DNA from 2 places in the Devosia sp. J2-20 genome. Region 1 is predicted to be linked to the other one. Evidence: predicted binding sites of a transcription regulator. Region 1 holds the regulator's gene; the other holds the start of a gene.
What was found. The regulator PhoB, encoded in region 1, activates phosphate uptake and scavenging genes when phosphate is short. The targets are predictions, from matches to a motif close to TGTCATNNANCTGTCAT.
Positions count from the first base shown of each region.

Region 1 (12,547 bases):
TTCGCGCAACGTGCAGCGCGCCCGGGCAGAACGTTTGGCCAATACCGGCTCGAGCACGGACTGGGTTTTGGTGCGCAATCGCATTTCCAATCTGGGCTCACGCAATGCCAGCCAAGTCCAGAGCGCTATCGAACGTGTGGCCGACCGCCTGGGTTGCCGCGTTGCCGATGGCATTGCCGAGCGGGTGATTTTCCGCTCGCTCTTTCCAATCGGCATGACGGTGTTTGATCCCCTCGACGCCGATCTGCTCGGCAGCGCGCCATCCATGTCCCACGTCAACGCCCGCCACGAATACCGCAACCTCGTGGCTGCCCTTCGCCTGCCCGCGCCATCGGCCCAAAGCAAAGCCGACGCCCCTATGCGCCTATCCGCCTAGGGCCGTCGGGTCCTGGGGTCTCAATCATGCATGGATAAGTGGTGGGCCCACCAGGACTCGAACCTGGAACCAGACCGTTATGAGCGGTCGGCTCTAACCATTGAGCTATAGGCCCCATGGGCCTCATATCAGGGTGACAGCGACAGGCAAGAGGGAATTGGACTTTACGACTAGCGCCGTCGTCCGCGCGCCCTTCCCCGGCGCGCATGCAGCACACAATCACATTGCCCGGACCCGGCCCAACGCCTAATGTGCGCCCTGCGCTACATGTTCGTCTTGCGCCCAACGCGGTGATGACGGCACTGGCCACGAACACAGTGAGCTAACCGGTCACGGGGCAATCATGCGCGACGGCGATATCATCAATGGTCTGGTTAATGGCTTGGCGGTCATTGAGTGTTTTGATGAGGAACATGCCAGCCTGTCCATCACCAATGTAGCACATCGGACCGGCCTGGAACGCGCCACCGCCCGCCGCTGCCTGCTCACCCTGCACCACCTTGGCTACGCCAGCTATGACGGAAAGTTCTTCCGCCTGACGCCGCGCATTCTCAACCTCGGTCATTCCTATCTCGCTGCCACCCCGCTACCGCGGTTGATCCAGCCCTTTCTTGATGAACTCTCCGCGCAGATCCACGAATCCTCGTCCGCAGCGGTGCTCGACAATACCGAGATCCTTTATATTGCCCGCGCAGCCCATCGCCGCGTCATGTCGATCAATCTGGGCGCAGGCGCGCACCTGCCAGCCTATTGCACCTCCATGGGCCGCATTATGCTGGCTGCGCTGCCCGCCAATGTCGCCAGCGATATTCTCGATCGATCCGAGTTGATCGCCTATACCGCCAAGACCAAGGCCGACCGCGCCGCCATTACCACTGAACTGGCGGTCATCGCAGCGCAGGGCTTCGCCGTGATTGATGAAGAACTCGAACTGGGCCTGTGTTCCATCGCCGTGCCTCTGTTCAATACCCAGGGCCAGACCGTCGCCGCCCTCAATATCGGCGCGCAAAGCGCCCGCGCCTCGACCTCGCACATGATCGCCAATTTCCTGCCCTTGATGCGCAAGGTACAGTCCGAAGTGCGCCCCCTGTTACGCTGACACCAGCGCGCATTGACGCGCCTTTACGATGATCTGACTGTCACACAGCAGCGCTAGCATCTGCGCTCACACCTGCACCTCGCCCCCCACCGAGTCTGTGGCCGCGCCGGCATCGGTGTCACAATCCGCTCTTGTCGAGCGACGCGCTCAGCCACTTATTCTGAGCATTTCTATTTGTTTTCAGATACCTAGCCTGTCACAAACGCGTCACGTAAGCGCAATAAAACTGTCGCACGCGCTCAATATGGTCTGCCTCGTCAAAGGGCGGCACCGGGGAATAACCTTCCGGAGTGGCCAGCCAGGTTTGAACTGAATTCCGAAAGGGAACTCCCCATGAAGACCGCACTATTCGCCAGCGCTGCTGTTATCGCGCTTGCCGCATTCGGCACCCCCGTCGCTTTCGCCCAGTCGCGCGACACTATCCAGATCGCCGGTTCGTCCACCGTACTGCCCTTCGCCTCGATCGTGGCTGAAGAGTTCGGCGCCGTCTTCCCAGAATTCAACACCCCTGTTGTTGGCTCGGGCGGCTCCAGTGGCGGCCTGAAGCAATTCTGCGAAGGCGTTGGTGAGAACACCATCGACATCGCCAATGCATCGCGTCAGATCAAGGATTCCGAGAAGGAAGCCTGCGCCGCTGCGGGCGTTACCGACATCCGCGAAATCCAGTTCGGTTTTGACGGCATCGTGTTTGCCTCCTCCGCTGAAAAGGCTGACTTCGCCCTGACCCCGCTGTTTGTCTACAAGGCAATCGCCGCCCAGGTGCCTGTCGATGGCGAAATGGTCGACAATCCATACACCAACTGGAACCAGATCGACGCATCGCTCCCCGATCAGGCGATCGCTCTGGCTATCCCGGGCTCCAATCACGGCACCCGCGAAGTGTTCCAGGAGAAGGTCGTCAATATCGGTTGTGAAGCAGCCGGTCTGCCAGAAGGTCACGCTGAAGACGCTTGCGAAACCCTGCGTCAGGACGTTGTCGTCGAAATCGCCGGCGACTACACCGAAACCCTGGCACGCCTGACCTCCAACCCCGACACGGTCGGCGTGTTTGGCCTGTCCTTCTACGAACAGAACCGCGACACCCTTAAGGTTGCGACCGTTGATGGCGTCACCCCATCGCTCGAAAGCGTTGCCGCTGGTGAGTATCCTGTGTCGCGTCCGCTGTTCTTCTACGTCAAGGGTCAGCACATCGGCGTCATCCCCGGCATCGAGGAATATGTTCAGTTCTTCCTCTCCGATGCGATCTCGGGCAATGGCGGCACCCTTGAAGCCGCTGGCCTGATCCCGCAGCCAGAAGAAAAGACCGCTGAAGTGCTGGCTGCTTTCGAAGCCGGTATGTAAGACCACCCGATCCGGGCCGCACCTTCTGGTGCGGCCCACCTCTTTCCAACGGCATGGAGAGCGCCAATGAATTCGCTGATTATCGCCGGCCTTCTCCTCGTCCTGCTTGGCCTTGCCTATCAGACCGGCTGGTCCAAAAGCCGCGCTCTGGCGACAGCGCCCATCAACGGCGTCAAGGTTCACTCCCGTCCGCAATATCATGGCGCTCTGGTCGCGATCTGGACCCTTGTCCCCGCGCTGATAATTCTGGGCCTGTGGGCCTGGCTGGGACAGGGCATCACCCGCGCCTACATCATCTCCCAGCTCCCCACCGACATTCTGGCCGGCTTTGATCAGAGTGGCCTGAACGCCGCCGTTCAGCGCATTGGTGCACTCGCCTCCGACTATGGCGTGGCTGGCGACATTGCGCCCTACGAACAAAGCGCTGCCGACGCACTGCGCTCTTTCCAGTTCATCACCTTCCTGGCCATAGTCGCTGCCGCTGCGGGTACCGCCATTGTCGCCCTGCTGGTCGCCCGCGCCCGCATCAATGCCCGCCTGCGCGCCCGCAATACTGTGGAAGTGGTGGTCACCGGCCTGCTGATGTTCTGCTCGGCCGTGGCCATCATGACCACTGTGGGCATCGTGGTCTCCCTGCTCACCGAGGCGATCCGGTTTTTCTCCTTCATCAATCCGGTCGACTACTTCTTCGGTACGGTCTGGAATCCTAAATTCTCGACCACCGAGACGCTCGATTATGGCTCCTATGGCCTGCTGCCCCTGCTCACCGGCACGCTGTGGGTCGCCACCATCGCCTCATTGGTGGCTGTTCCCATCGGGCTGATGACGGCAATCTATCTCTCGCAATATGCACCGCGCCGCATGCGCGCCATCATCAAGCCGGTCATCGAAATTCTCGCCGGCATCCCCACCATCGTCTATGGCTTCTTCGCTCTGGTCACGGTTGGCCCGTTTCTGGCCGGCCTTGGTGATATGGTGGGGCTGGATATCTCGGCCACCAGTGCCCTGACCGCCGGTCTGGTCATGGGGATCATGATTATTCCCTTCATTTCCTCGCTCAGCGACGACATCCTCAACCAGGTGCCGCTGGCCATGCGCGATGGCTCCTATGGTCTGGGGGCTACCCAGTCCGAAACCATTCGCAACGTGCTGTTGCCCGCTGCCCTGCCCGGCATTGTCGGCGCCTTCCTGCTGGCCGTCAGCCGCGCCATTGGCGAAACCATGATCGTGGTGCTTGCCGCTGGCAACAGCCCGGTCCTGCGCGGCACCCCGCTTGAGCCGATCTCGACCATCACCGTGTCCATCGTCAACCAGCTCACCGGCGACACCGATTTTGCCGGCCCGCAATCGCTGGTCGCCTTCGCACTGGGTCTGACCCTTTTCGTCATGACCCTTCTTCTCAATATCGTGGCGCTCTACATCGTCCGCCGCTTCCGGGAGCAGTACGAATAATGACCGATCAACAGGCTCCCGGCCGCAAGCAGGCCACCGAACGCACCAAGCTGATCCGCGCCGGTCTGCGCCGTCGTCACCTCAACGAACAGATCTTCCGGATCCTGGGCATTGTCGCCATTTGCGCGGCGCTGGGCTTTGTGGCCCTGCTGTTCACCGATGTGATGCGCAAGGGCATTCCTGCCTTCCATCAGGCATCGCTGCATCTCACGGTCACGTTTGATCCCGCCATCATCAAGGTCGATCCAGAACCCGTTCAGGAAGCCGGCCAGTCCGATGCCGACTACAATGCTGTCCTGCTCAAATGGCAGCGCAATGTCGCCATGCTGAACTGGAACAAGGTCATTGCAGCGGCCATGACCGAAGCCGCGCCGGCGGGCTTTGAGATATCCAGCAAGGACATCCTGACCATCCCCGAAACCAATGCGCGCCACGTCGTGCGCGAGGCATTCGTGGCTGATCCGAGCCTGCTGGGTCAGTCAAAGGATTTCAGCCTACTCGCCTCGGCCAATGTCGATAACTGGGTCAAGGGCAATATCGATCGCGACCTGCCCGATGCGCGCCAGCAGCTTTCTGCACCGGTCCGCGATCTCGTCGACATTCTGGTCGACAATGGCGCCATCACCCAGGATTTTGCCTGGGGCCTGTTCACCAATGTCGACAGCCGCGCTGCGCCCGCCTCAGCCGGTCTGGCGGGTGCCTTTATGGGCTCGCTCTACATGATGTTGGTGGTGATCTGCCTGGCTGTGCCCATCGGTGTCGCCAGCGCCATCTATCTCGAAGAGTTCGCGCCCAAGTCGCGGCTCACCGATCTCATCGAGGTCAATATCAACAATCTGGCCGCGGTGCCTTCCATTGTCTTCGGTCTGCTCGGCGCCGCAGTGTTCATCAACTACTTCCACCTGCCCCTGTCAGCGCCGCTTGTCGGTGGCCTGGTGCTCACCCTGATGACCCTGCCCACGATCATCATTGCTACCCGCGCAGCCTTGCAGGCGGTCTCGCCAGCCCTGCGTCAGGCCGCGCTCGGTCTGGGGGCCTCCAGAACCCAGATGGTGTTCCATCACGTGCTGCCGGTCACCTTCCCCTCCATCCTGACCGCCACCATCATTGGCGTGGCGCAGGCGCTCGGCGAAACCGCGCCCCTGCTGCTGATCGGAATGAACGCCTTCGTCGCCTCTATTCCCGGCTCGCCGATGGATCAGGCCACCGCGCTGCCGGTGCAGATCTTCCTCTGGCAGGGCAATGAAAACCGGAACTTCTTTGAAGCGCGCACCTCTGCTGCCATTATGGTGCTGCTCGGCATGATGATCCTTCTCAACGCAGTCGCAATCTTCCTGCGCACGCGCCTCGAGCGTCGCGCATGACCGAACTGGAGAACGCACAAATGGATATGGTCGCCGGCAAGGTTAAGATGACTCAGCAATCAGTGAACAGCACCATGAACCCCACCGATGCCCTCGAGCGCCCCATCCGTCTCACCGCCCGCGATGTGACGGTCCACTACGGCGCCAAACAGGCCCTGCACGGTATCTCGATCGATATCCCCGATCGTGCCGTCACCTCCTTCATCGGCCCATCGGGCTGCGGCAAGTCGACCTTTCTGCGCTGCATCAACCGCATGAACGACACCATTGAGGGGGCCCGCGTCGGCGGCACCATCAAGCTTGATGGCGACGATATCTACGATCCCAATCTGGACGTCGTGGAACTGCGCGCCCGCGTCGGCATGGTTTTCCAGAAGCCCAACCCGTTCCCCAAATCGATCTATGAGAACGTCGCCTACGGTCCCAAGATCCACGGCATCGCCAAATCCAAGACCGACCTTGATGAAATCGTGGTGTCGTCCCTGCGCAAGGCGGGCCTGTTCGAAGAGGTCAAGGATCGCCTCAATGAGCCAGGCACCGGCCTGTCCGGTGGTCAGCAGCAGCGCCTGTGCATCGCCCGCGCCATTGCGGTTGGCCCGGAAGTGATCCTGATGGACGAGCCCTGCTCGGCACTTGATCCCATCGCCACCGCCATCATCGAAGAGCTGATCGATGAATTGCGTGAAAACTACACCATCGTGATCGTCACCCACTCCATGCAGCAGGCCGCCCGCGTCAGCCAGCGCACGGCATTCTTCCACCTGGGCAACCTGATTGAGGAAGGCGTCACCGAAGACATCTTCACCAACCCGGTCCACAAACAGACCCAGGACTACATCATGGGCCGCATCGGCTAGTCCGGCGCCCCACCCACTCTGGCGTCCGGTTTTTGCGGGCCGGTCGCGCCACGTCACAGGTCCAGAGGAACACCATGGCCCCCGAACATATCGTCTCTTCCTACAATGACGAACTTGTCGCCCTCGCCCAGACCATCGCCGAGATGGGTGGCCAGGTCGAAGTCGCCATTGAAAACGGCACCAAGGCCCTGCTCAAGCTCGATCGCGAACTGGCCGATCTGACCATCATCGCCGATCAGCGCATTGACGACATGCAGCGCAAGATCGACGATATGGCCGTTTCCATGATCGCCCGCCGCCAGCCCATGGCGTCCGATCTGCGCTCCATCATCACGGCCATCCACGTTGCTTCCGATCTTGAACGCGTCGGCGACATGGCCAAGCAGCTTGCCCGCCGCTCGCTCAAGATCGAAGGGCTGAACCTGCAGCCCACCTTCTACAATGGCGTGCGCAACATGACCGCACTGGTGCTGCGCCAGATCAAGGAATCGCTGGACGCCTACTCCAGCCGCGATGCCGAAGGCGCCATTCAGGTGTGCAACCGCGATGACGAGGTGGACGCCATGTACACCTCGCTGTTCCGCGAACTGCTCACCTACATGATGGAAGATCCACGCAACATCACGCCCTGCACCCATCTGCTGTTCTGCGCCAAGAGCCTGGAACGCATCGGCGACCACGCCACCAATATTGCTGAACGTGCCTATTACCTGCAGACCGGCAAGCAGCTCTCGAGCGATGTCGAAGAACTGCAGCGCACCCAGATCAAGGCCTGATCCAGATATATCCACCGCACTGCACCTCCCCTTGATGGGGAAGGCTGAAGGGTGGAGCCACTCGCACCCAGGCGTGGTGCAAGAACGACCGGAGCAAGCAATGCCCGCCACTATCCTCGTAGTCGAAGACGAAGGCGATATCGCCATCCTGCTGCGCTACAATCTTGAGGCCGAAGGCTTTCGCGTCGTCACCGCTGAAACCGGTGACGAAGCCACCCACGCCATTCAGGACAAGCTGCCCGATTTGATCCTGCTCGATTGGATGCTGCCCGAAATCTCGGGCATCGAACTGTGCCGCCGCCTGCGCGCCCGTGAGGAAACCGCCCGCGTCCCGATCATCATGCTCACCGCCCGCGGTGAGGAAGAAGAGCGCGTCCGCGGTCTGGCCACCGGCGCCGATGACTACGTGGTCAAACCCTTCTCGGTCCCCGAACTGGTCGCCCGCATCCATGCCCTGCTGCGCCGCGCCAACCCCAATCTGGTCACGGCCGCCCTCAAGGTTGGCGATCTCGAACTCGACCGCACCACCCATCGTGTCCGCCGCGCCGCGCGCGACGTGCATCTGGGGCCCACCGAATACCGCCTGCTTGAATATCTGATGCGCCATCCCGGCCGGGTCTATTCACGCGAGCAACTGCTCGACGGCGTCTGGGGCAACGACGTCTATGTCGATGAACGCACCGTGGACGTCCATATCGGCCGCCTCCGCCGCGCCATCAATCGTGGCCGCGAAACCGACCCCATCCGCACCGTGCGCGGGGCCGGCTACGCCTTCGACGAACGCTTCGCCCAGGTCGCCTGAAGCAGGCAGCCAGCCACTGCGCGTCGCCCTCGGGCCTGACCCGAGGGCCCTACCCTATCCCTTTGCCCGCAAGCACAATCCCCTCAGGTCAAACCCGAGGGGTGTCGATTTGTTGCCTAGGTCCTAGACTTCCGGCGTGCCCCGCAACGGCGTCTCGTCATCCAGTGGCACCGTCTGCCGCTCGATCATCCGGTGCACGCGCGGCGGCGCATCGCCCTGATGCAAAGTCCGCAGCGCCTGAAAGTTCTCCGCATCCGCCTTGGTACGCCGCAGATTGTGCCGCACATAATCTACCCAGGTCGGCACGTGGTAACTCTCGACCCAAAGATCGGGCAACTCGAGATCACGCAGTAGCGCCCATTGCCGCGCCCCGTCCCGCAACCGCACCTTGCGCCGCTCGGTCATCAGCGCCAGAAACTGCGGGATGTCCTCTTGGGCTATGCGATAATCCACCATCACCATGATTGGCCCGCTGCGCGGCGTCAGATCCAGCCGCAGCACCGGCTCGTTAAAGGTGTTGAGCGGATTGAGGTCGCGCGATTCAAACTGCGGCAGCGGCAGTCTGAACCCCACCAGCGCGCAGACCAGTAGCACCACCGCCGCTGTCGCCAGTGACCAGTCCAACCCCACTGCATCAGCGTTGATGCCCCACAGCCAGCTGCCCATTGCCATGCCGCCAAATGTTGCCGTCTGATACAGCGACAGGGCACGCCCAACCACCCAGCGCGGCGATGACAGCTGTATAGATACATTGAACAGGCTCATCGTAAGCACCCAGCAGGCACCCGCTGGCAGCAGCACGATATGGCTGAGAAACACATCACGGCTGAACCCCAGCCCCACGCAACTCAGCGCGAAGCCGACACAGGCAAACCGCACGATCCACTCATTGCTATAGCGCTCGCGCACCCGGCCATTGATGAACGCCCCCCCAATCGCCCCTACCCCGAAACTGCCCAGCAGCGTGCCATAGACCAGCGCACCGCCGCCGACATATTCGTCCGCCACTGATGGCAGCAGCGCCAGCACGACGATGGCAGACAGACCAAACAAAAAGCTGCGAAACAGCACTGTGGTCAAGTTGGGCGACAGCGACACGTAACGAATGCCTGCCAGAATGGCGCTACCGAAATCCTCGCGCGGCAACCGGTTCGGCGGCCGCTCCGGCTTCCAGCGCAGCAACGAGAAGATCAGCGGCACATAGGTCACGGCATTGAGTGCGAACGCCGCCGCCGCACCCGCCAGCGCCACGATCAGCCCGCCCACCGCCGGGCCGATGCTGCGCATCATATTGAAACCCATGGCATTCAGCGTTACCGCGCCCGCCAGATCGCTGCGCGGCACGATATCGCCCATCGAGGCCTGCCAGGAGGGATTGAACAACGCTGTCCCAGCCCCGATCAGAAAGGTCAGCCCCAGCAGCAGCCATGGGCTCATCAGCCCCATAAAGGCGAGAACTGCCAGCAGCAGCGAGACCACTGCCATCCCACTCTGGGCAATGATCATCACGATGCGCCGGTCAAAATTGTCCGCCAGTGCCCCCGCAGCGATCGAAAAGATCATGATCGGCAGTGTCGTTGAGGCCTGCACCAGCGCCACCATATTGTGGCTGTCCGTCAGCGTGGTCATCATCCAGCCGGCACCCACCGACTGCACCAGCCCACCCAGATTGCTCATCAGCGTGGCAATCCACAGCAGGCGGAACGTCTCATGCCGAAACGGCGCCAGCACGGACGGTCTATCGGGCATTTTGGCTCCTCAGTAGCAGAACGAAGACCCCCCTGTCTTGAGCTAGCCACGCTTGTTTGACAAGCACATCACGTCACCAGGCGTGGGTGTCTGACTCACTCCAATACAACCCTAGAGGCGCTGCCCGACGAACAGATCGGCAAGCGCTCGTGCCGCCGGTCTGGGTTGGCGCCCGGGAGGAAACACCGCATGCAGCGCGACATTGCCCACGTGCCATCCCGCCAGCACCTGCACCAGTTGTCCGCTCGCGATCTCGGCCTCAACACCCCAGATGGAGGATACGGTTATCCCCAGCCCGGCTCGTGCCGCGGCAGTCGCGCCTTCATTGGCGATGCAGGTCGTACGGCCCGAAGCACGGATGGTTATTCTCTCGCCCCCGCACTGAAAGTTCAGCTCCTGCGGCACGACGCCCGGCCCCACGATCAATTCATGCGCTGCCAGATCATGCGGCGTGACAATCGTCGGACGGGACGCAAGATAGTCCGGCGAGGCCGCCAGAATGCGCGGCGTCTCGCCCAGTTTGCGAACCAGCGTAGTGCTGTCGACCAGCGCGCCCAGGCGAAACGCAATGTCGATCCCCTCGCTGACCAGGTCCTGATGGCTGTCCGAAACAGCCAGATCTACTGTCAGTGTTTCATGGCGCGCCATGAATTCAGCCAGTCTCGGCACCACCTTGCGCAGACCAAAGCTGCTCGACAGTCCGATACGCAGCCGCCCGGTCAGCCGCCCATCGCCCCGCACAGCATGGTCGGCCTCCTCCATCGCATCCAGGATGCGCTCTGCCCGCTCCAGATAGTCGGCACCCGCTTCAGTCAACGCAACCGCCCGCGTCGTGCGCGTTAGCAGCGTCACGCCCAGCTCACGCTCCAGTTCCGACACGATCCGCGATGTCGAAGACTGCGACAGATTCAAAGCACGACCCGCCTGCGAAAAGCTTCCCAGACGGGCGACGCGGCAGAACACGCGCAACGCCAGCAGTCGGTCATTCATCTGAGAACCAGATAAGTCATAGCAGAAATACCCACCTACAGCTTTCCAGCGGAATAATCCATCAATGTGACCTACCCTGCAAGGAGGTTCACATGCTCAAGCTATTTTATCACAACACACCAAACCCGACGAAAGTCGCCCTGCTCCTCGAAGAACTCGCACACCCCTATGAGGTGGTCGCCACCGACATCTGGGATGGCGCCCAGCACACACCCGAGTTTCGCCGCATCAACCCCAATGGCAAAGTCCCGGCCATTATTGAGGGTGACGTGGTCATCTTTGATTCAACGGCCATACTGCTCTGGCTGGCTGACCGGGCGGAGCAGTTCAACGGCGACGACAGGTCACGCCCCCAAATGCTCTCCTGGCTGATGTTTGTCGCGTCGGGCCTGGGCCCGTTTTGTGGACAGGCATTTCATTTCCTCAACATTCACACCGACAGCGCTTACGCCACCAACCGCTATGCGCGCGAACTGGAACGCCATTTCTCCGTGCTGGACAAGCACCTGACACTGACCCCGTGGCTAGCCGGGTCTGACTACACAATCGCTGACATGGCGGCCTGGGGCTGGGTTGATTTTGCCGTGCGTAATGGCTTGGTATATGGGGAAGATGGCGGGCATCGTTGGCCCGCCTTGACCCGCTGGTGCGCAACCATCAACGCGCGCCCAGCCGCCGACAGAGCCCGGCACGCTGGTGATCACCTCAGTGTCAAACAGGCTTTCGATGAGGACACCATGCGCGCCTTGTTCCCGCAGAATTATGCGGAGGCACTTTGATGGCCAATATTGCTTTTCTTGGCCTTGGCGCCATGGGCACGCGCATGGCCGCGAACCTCCTCGACGCGGGGCACGCGGTGACGGTCTGGAACAGGACCGCTGCCCGTTGCGCGCCTTTGGCCGAAAAGGGTGCCAATATTTCGGCCACCCCACACGACGCTGCTCAGGGCGCGGAATTTGTGCTTACCATGTTGCGCGACGATGCAGCCTCGGTCCAGGTGTGGACAGATCCTCAATCCGGCGCCTTTGCCGGCATGGACAAGTCTGCGCTGGCCATTGAGTGCTCTACGCTCAGCCTTGAGCACCTACGCCATCTGGCAGATGTGGCAACCAGGCATGGTCTGCAGTTCATGGACGCCCCTGTGGCCGGTTCGCGCCCTCAGGCCGAAGCGGGCAGTCTCATTTTCTTCGCCGGCGGCACCGACGAAGCTCTGGCGCGGGCAACGCCAATTCTGTCCGCCATGGGCGACACCAGTCACCCCGCCGGTCCCGACGGCGCTGCTATGGCCATAAAGCTTGCCGTCAATACGCTCTACGCCACCCAGACTGCTGTCATGGCCGAACTGGTCAGCATGCTGCCCCGGCAGGGCCTCGATGCGGCTAGTTGTCTTGCCATCATAGGCGCCACCCCCGCCTGCTCTCCTGCAGCCCGCGTCGCTGGCGAACTCATGCTCAAGGGTGATACACCACCGCTCTTTCCAGTCGAACTGGTCAAAAAGGACCTCGGCTATGCCGTCAGCGCGGCCGGTGGACCTGCTCACGCCCCGGTATCCGAACAGGTCCGCGCCCGCTTCGCTGCCGCTATCCAGCAGGGTCTCGCCCACGAACAACTGACCGCCGTCATCAAGACCCTGCCCGACGGCTGAGTACCCCACACCAAGGCCCCCTTGCCAGGCACCTTGGTGGCATCCAGACTGACTCAATCAGGAGATCTCCCATGCGCACAACTCAGCCCCTTGCCC
Region 1 covers NZ_CM147870.1:896,974-909,520, reverse strand. The annotation lists gene AC0L37_RS04445 (division plane positioning ATPase MipZ) at 1-376, shown strand, start outside; tRNA gene AC0L37_RS04440 (tRNA-Ile) at 416-491, opposite strand; gene AC0L37_RS04435 (IclR family transcriptional regulator domain-containing protein) at 720-1,475, shown strand; gene AC0L37_RS04430 (substrate-binding domain-containing protein) at 1,809-2,816, shown strand; gene pstC (phosphate ABC transporter permease subunit PstC) at 2,883-4,268, shown strand; gene pstA (phosphate ABC transporter permease PstA) at 4,268-5,632, shown strand; gene pstB (phosphate ABC transporter ATP-binding protein PstB) at 5,707-6,489, shown strand; gene phoU (phosphate signaling complex protein PhoU) at 6,564-7,265, shown strand; gene phoB (phosphate regulon transcriptional regulator PhoB) at 7,366-8,067, shown strand; gene AC0L37_RS04400 (MFS transporter) at 8,191-9,816, opposite strand; gene AC0L37_RS04395 (LysR family transcriptional regulator) at 9,928-10,806, opposite strand; gene AC0L37_RS04390 (glutathione S-transferase family protein) at 10,899-11,585, shown strand; gene AC0L37_RS04385 (NAD(P)-dependent oxidoreductase) at 11,585-12,451, shown strand; gene AC0L37_RS04380 (YHYH protein) at 12,523-12,547, shown strand, end outside.

Region 2 (6,145 bases), 250 kb from region 1:
GAAATAGGCGGAGCCGGTGGGCTGCAAATGTGCGTTCATGATTGTTCTCCTCTGCAGCGCCCTAGACGAGCTGCCGTCCCTTCTCGTCGATGATGGACCCGATATTGGCCGTATCGGGCAGGATGATCTCATTATGCGGCTTGCCCGAAGGGATCATGGGCAGGCAGTTCTCGTCCTTCTCCACGATCACGTCGAACAGCACCGGGCCGTCATAGTCGAACATTTCGGCAATCGCCGCGTCGAGCTCGGCAGGGTTCTCGCAGCGAATGCCCTTGCCACCATAGGCCTCGGCAAGCTTGACGAAATCGGGCAGCGATTCCGAATAGGAGTGCGCATAGCGCGAACCATGCAGCAGGTCCTGCCACTGGCGAACCATGCCCATGCGCTCATTGTTGAGGATGAAGATCTTGATCGGCAGGCGATACTGCACCGCCGTCGAAATCTCCTGCATGGTCATCTGCACGCTGGCTTCGCCGGCAATGTCGATCACCAGTGCATCAGGATGCGCCACCTGCACGCCGACCGCGGCTGGCAGGCCATAGCCCATCGTGCCCAGACCACCTGAGGTCATCCAGTGGTTCGGCTTGTCGAAGTGGAAGTGCTGCGCTGCCCACATCTGGTGCTGCCCCACCTCGGTGGTGATGAACACCTCCTTGCCCTGCTTCTTGCTGGCCTCATAAAGGCGCTCAATGGCGTATTGCGGCTTGATCACCGTGTCGGAGTTCTTGTAGCCCAGCGAATTGACCGCACGCCACGCTTCGATCTGCTTCCACCATGGGGCAATCGCCTCGGTACGCGGCTGATTGGTCTTGCTGCGCCACACCCGCACCATCTCGGACAGAACGCGTTCGCAATCGCCGATGATCGGCACATCGACGCGCACCACTTTGTTGATTGATGAGGGGTCGATATCGACATGGATCTTGGCGCTATTGGGCGAGAACGCGTCAATGCGACCGGTGATGCGGTCGTCAAACCGCGCGCCGATATTGATCATGACGTCGCAATCATGCATCGCCAGATTGGCCTCGTAGGTGCCGTGCATGCCCAGCATGCCCATCCATTGCGGATTGGAGGCAGGAAAGGCGCCCAGACCCATCAGCGTCGAGGTCACCGGGAAGCCGGTCAACTCGGCCAGCTCGCGCAGATGCGCGGAGGCCTCTGGACCAGCATTGATCACGCCACCGCCAGTATAAAAGATCGGGCGTTCGGCCTTGAGCATCAGGTCCACAGCGGCTTCGATTGCGGCCGCGTCGCCATCCACCTGCGGGCGGTAGCTCTGATGGCGCAGTGTCTCGAGATCGGGCTTGTAGTAGTCGCCCATGGCAAACTGCACATCCTTGGGGATGTCGATCACCACCGGACCGGGCCGGCCGGTCGAGGCGATCAGGAAAGCCTCGTGCATGATACGCGGCAGGTCTTCGATGCGTTTGACCAGATAATTGTACTTGGTGCAGCTGCGGGTGATGCCGACCGTGTCGCACTCCTGAAAGGCGTCGGTGCCGATCAGCGTGGTGGGCACCTGCGCCGTGATGCAGACCATGGGAATGGAATCCATCAGCGCATCGGTCAGCCCGGTCACCGCATTGGTTGCGCCGGGACCCGAGGTCACCAGCACGACGCCGGGCTTGCCGGTGGAACGCGCATAGCCTTCAGCCATGTGGGTAGCACCCTGCTCATGGCGCACCAGGATGTGCTGGATAGTGTCCTGCTGGAACATGGCATCATAGATCGGCAAAGCAGCGCCGCCCGGATAACCGAAGATATGTTCGACCCCCTGATCGCACAGCGCCTGAATTACCATTTCCGCGCCGGTCATTCTTTCGGCCATAATTCTTGTCCCTTCCTTCAGTCCATTGTCCTGACCCAGTCTCGTAGTTGGCGAAAACCGGGCAATAAAAAAGGCCCCGTTCGGGACCTGTTTTCGGCGCACCAGCTATCGCGCGGGATCTTATCCCACGTTGCCGATGCGCCTGCGTACTACGAGAATGAGTGCCCGCACGGGACCTCTCCATATAAAATTATGGTCGCATTGATAGGAGCATTGCCGCAAAGCTGTCAAGACCTCGAGGGTTCAGAGCGTCCAGCAGTGCGATTTTCTGTGACCGCGGTAGATATCGCCACCACCGGCGCAATCAACTGGGGTAGCGTGCAACAAGAGGGGTAGCCATTTGCGCTGACAATGGTATTGCCCACCAAACGCTTCATGTGACGGATATGTGACAATGGCAAAGCCCGCGCTGGACAAGGACCTCAAGCGGGTCTCCGGCCTCGAAGTCGCCACCCACGACCTTGCCCGCTCTTTGGCCGGTCCGGGCATCGCTCTGGTATTTCTGCTGGCGGCTGCCGTCTGGGCCAGCTTTGTGGTTGCCGACGGTCCCACCAGCTATCTGGTGGTCATCGCCGCGGTGATCGCCGGTTACATGGCGCTCAATGTCGGTGCCAATGACGTCGCCAACAATATGGGCCCCGCCGTTGGCTCCAAGGCGCTGACCATGCTGAGCGCCCTGATTATCGCCGGCACTTTCGAAGCCGCCGGCGCCCTGCTTGCTGGTGGCGACGTGGTCAACACCGTGGCCCGCGACCTGCTGATCGGCGAACAGCTCGACGGCGACACCTTCGTTCTGGTGATGATGGCGGCCCTGCTCGCCTCCGCTCTCTGGGTCAATCTGGCCACTATTATCGGCGCGCCCGTTTCCACCACTCATGCGGTAGTCGGCGGTGTGGTCGGCGCCGGCGTGGCATCGGCAGGCTTCGGTTTCATCGCCTGGCCCATCATTGGTACCATCGCGGCCAGCTGGGTGATCTCCCCCATGCTGGGCGGCATCTTCGCGGCCATCCTGCTGACCATTATCCGCGTCACCATCACCAATCGCATCGACATGATTTCGGCGGCGCGCGTCTGGGTGCCTATTCTTGTGGCCCTGATGACGGGCATCTTTGCCATGTATCTGGCCACCAAGGGTCTCAAGCGCATCTGGAAGCCCGACCTGCCACTGGTCATGCTGCTCGGTCTGTCCTTTGCGGCTTTGGGCTGGATCATCGCCATGCCGATGGTGCGCCGCCAGTCGCTGACCATCGAGAACCGCAAGAAGCATATCGCCAAGCTGTTCCGCGTACCTTTGATCGTGGCGGCTGCACTGCTCTCCTTTGCTCACGGCGCCAATGACGTCGCCAACGCAGTGGGGCCCTTCGCTGCCATCGTCACCACGATCCAGACCGGGCACATGGAGTCCGCCGGTCTGGCCCTGCCGCTATGGGTGCTGTTTATCGGCGCGGTGGGTATTGCGCTGGGATTGGCCCTGTTCGGACCACGCCTGATCCGCAAGGTTGGCGAACAGATCACCAAGCTCAACGAGATCCGCGCCTATTGCGTGGCACTGTCAGCCGCCTGCACCGTGCTGGCTGCGTCCGCTCTGGGTCTGCCGGTGTCGTCTACCCATATCGCCGTCGGCGCCATTTTCGGCGTCGGTTTCCTGCGCGAATACATCGCCCAGCGCGAAATGAAGGGCAATGCCGTCCCCGCTCAGGCTCGTTTCGTCGACCCAGCCATGCTCAATGCCACGCCCGAAGATGCGCTGGCCAAGGAGCGTCAGCAGGCCCGGCGGCGTCTGGTTCGACGCCAGCATGTGCTGAGCATCGCGGCAGCCTGGGTGATTACGGTTCCGGCGTCAGCCGTGCTGGCCGCGCTGGTATTTCTCGGCCTTAATCTGGTGATCGGCTAGGCTCAGCCCAGCCGCCTGACGAGCGACTTCGCGATGCGGCGCAGGGCCGGATCAACCAGCAGGCGCTGAGCCTCGGACATAACGGCCCAGTGCCGAAGCCGCTGATCCTGTTCCTTCCAGGTATCGAGCTGGGTCTCGACCAGCATGGGATAGATCTCGACATCCACCAGAGCCGAACCGTCGATATCCGATCCGGTGCGATAGCTACCGATCGGGGTATCCTCGATCTTGCCGACAACCCCAGCTTCTTCGAGTGCTTCCATGGCCGCACTTTCGCTGGGCGACATGTTGGGTTCGATCGCCCCCTTTGGAAATATCCAGCGGCCATTACGGCGCGAGGTGATCAGCAAAACGCTCAGCCGTCCATCGATCAAGGCATAGGGCAAGGCGCCCGCCTGACGGTACTCGGCCGGCGTTTCAACCTTGGGGCTCCAATTGCGCAGGAAATTCTTGAACATCGACGTCCTTTTGGCTGAGCAGCCTTTTCCTGTCACATAACACATCGCTATCGCAGGCCAAGCTTTCTGCCACCAGGCGCCCACAAAAAAGGGCCCCGTGAAGGGCCCTTCCATAAATCACTGCAACCGAAATTAGCTAAGCAGGGTCAGGTTCGTTGCCGACTCTTTGCCGTCACGGCCGGTCTCAAGCTCATAGGTGACCTTGTCACCTTCATACAGGCCCTGCAGGCCCGAACGCTGGACAGCCGAAATGTGGACAAATGCGTCTTTTTCGCCATTTTCAGGCGAAATGAAGCCGAAGCCCTTGGTTGTGTTGAAGAATTTTACGGTACCGGTGATGGCAGCCATGGAACTTAGTCCTTACAAGTGGTCGCCGCTGTGGGGCGGCTAAGGGTTGAAAACGGACCCAAAGTCAGGCCCGGCCTAACGATTCACAGATCAGGAGATAGCCAAGTTCCCGGCCGAAACCGGTCGATCAGATAGCGCGAGACAGTGTCGTAGACCCAAAATATGGCGGCTATCTGCAATAAATTCAAGGCGTTTCACTCTGATCAAAAAACACCCGGCCCCGGATTTACTCCAAGACCGGGTGCAAAGCGCCAGTGTGGCGCTCAGCAGCATGGGGCGATGCTGCCGTTAGATTTAGCCCTTGGGGCAGACGTCATAGTAGCGTGTACCATTGGCGCGTTCGTACACGCACTGGTTGTCGTAGCCCTGACGCTTGCCGAGCAGATTGCCTGCTGCAGCGCCGACCACGCCACCGATACCAGCACCAACGGCCGTACCAACAACATTGCCTGTCGTAACAGCACCCACAACGGCACCAGCACCGGCGCCGACAGCGGCACCCTGCTGCGTGGTCGTGCAAGCTGCGAGAGAAAGAACGGTAGCGGCTAGGATCAGAATTTTATGCATGGAACCCTCCAGAAGATCTCGAAGTCCATAATGCGCCGGTCAGCGGATGGTTCCAGTCGGATTTTATTTAGATGCCAACCGGATGCGCTGTGCACCGGCAAGGCTGATGCATATCCAGCCCAGGATCATTGCCACACCGCCCAAGGGCGCTGCGCCGGGGAACACGCCATGCCCAATCCATTCGCGCACGCCCAGATCCACGGCAAACACCAGTGTACCGCCCGCCAGCAACCAGCCGGCACTCTGCAGAACACGACCCTGCCCCAGCAGACCCAGAGCCAGGAGCGCCGGACCATGCGACAGGCAGATCGCGGCGATAGCCGCCAGATTGCGCGACTCCCCGGCATGGGAGGCAGCAGCGGCCGCCATCACGCCACTTATCCCGATCAGTCCTGCCGCAATCAGCAACACACGCACACCAGTCTCGTTCTTCGCATCCATCGTTCGGCTCCCGTCTGGCGGTGGGCCCGCCTCTTCCGCCCACCCCGGCTTTGAGCTAGAGCAGGCATTGCGAGTAGGACATTTCTTTATGATTGAGCAAGTTACGGTTACGCCGATTGCACCACCCCCAGCCGTGCCACGGGCCTCGACCTGGGCGGCGGAACTGCGCGCAACCTTCACACTTGCCTGGCCACTGGTCATTGCCCAACTGGCCCAGAACGCCTTGACCACAACCGATGTCATCATGACCGGCTGGCTTGGCCCTGAATTCCTCGCCGCCGGCACGCTCGCCAGCACCTTCCTGATGCCCTTCCTTGTGGGGGATGGGCATTGTCGGCGCCGTTGCGCCGCTGGTCGCTCAGGCGCGTGGCGCGCGCGACATCAAGGCAGTTCGCCGTGTCGTGCGGCAGGGCATGTGGGCGTCCATCGTGATCGCCGCCCTGCTCGTGCCCATTCTCTGGCAGATCAAACCCATCTTTGCAGCATTGGGCCAGAACCCTGACACCACCCTGATGGCCGAACAATACATCCAGATCGGCGTGTGGATGCTGTTCCCGGCGCTGGCAATTATTGCACTGCGCTCGCTGCTTTCGGCCTTTGATTCCA
Region 2 covers NZ_CM147870.1:1,145,469-1,151,613, reverse strand. The annotation lists gene ilvN (acetolactate synthase small subunit) at 1-39, opposite strand, end outside; gene AC0L37_RS05585 (acetolactate synthase 3 large subunit) at 62-1,831, opposite strand; gene AC0L37_RS05580 (inorganic phosphate transporter) at 2,226-3,725, shown strand; gene AC0L37_RS05575 (NUDIX hydrolase) at 3,728-4,183, opposite strand; gene AC0L37_RS05570 (cold-shock protein) at 4,316-4,531, opposite strand; gene AC0L37_RS05565 (YMGG-like glycine zipper-containing protein) at 4,826-5,098, opposite strand; gene AC0L37_RS05560 (DUF423 domain-containing protein) at 5,162-5,539, opposite strand; gene AC0L37_RS05555 (MATE family efflux transporter) at 5,863-6,145, shown strand, end outside.
Region 2: a site for PhoB is predicted at 2,209-2,225, ahead of AC0L37_RS05580 (inorganic phosphate transporter). Genes of this name have one in related genera too.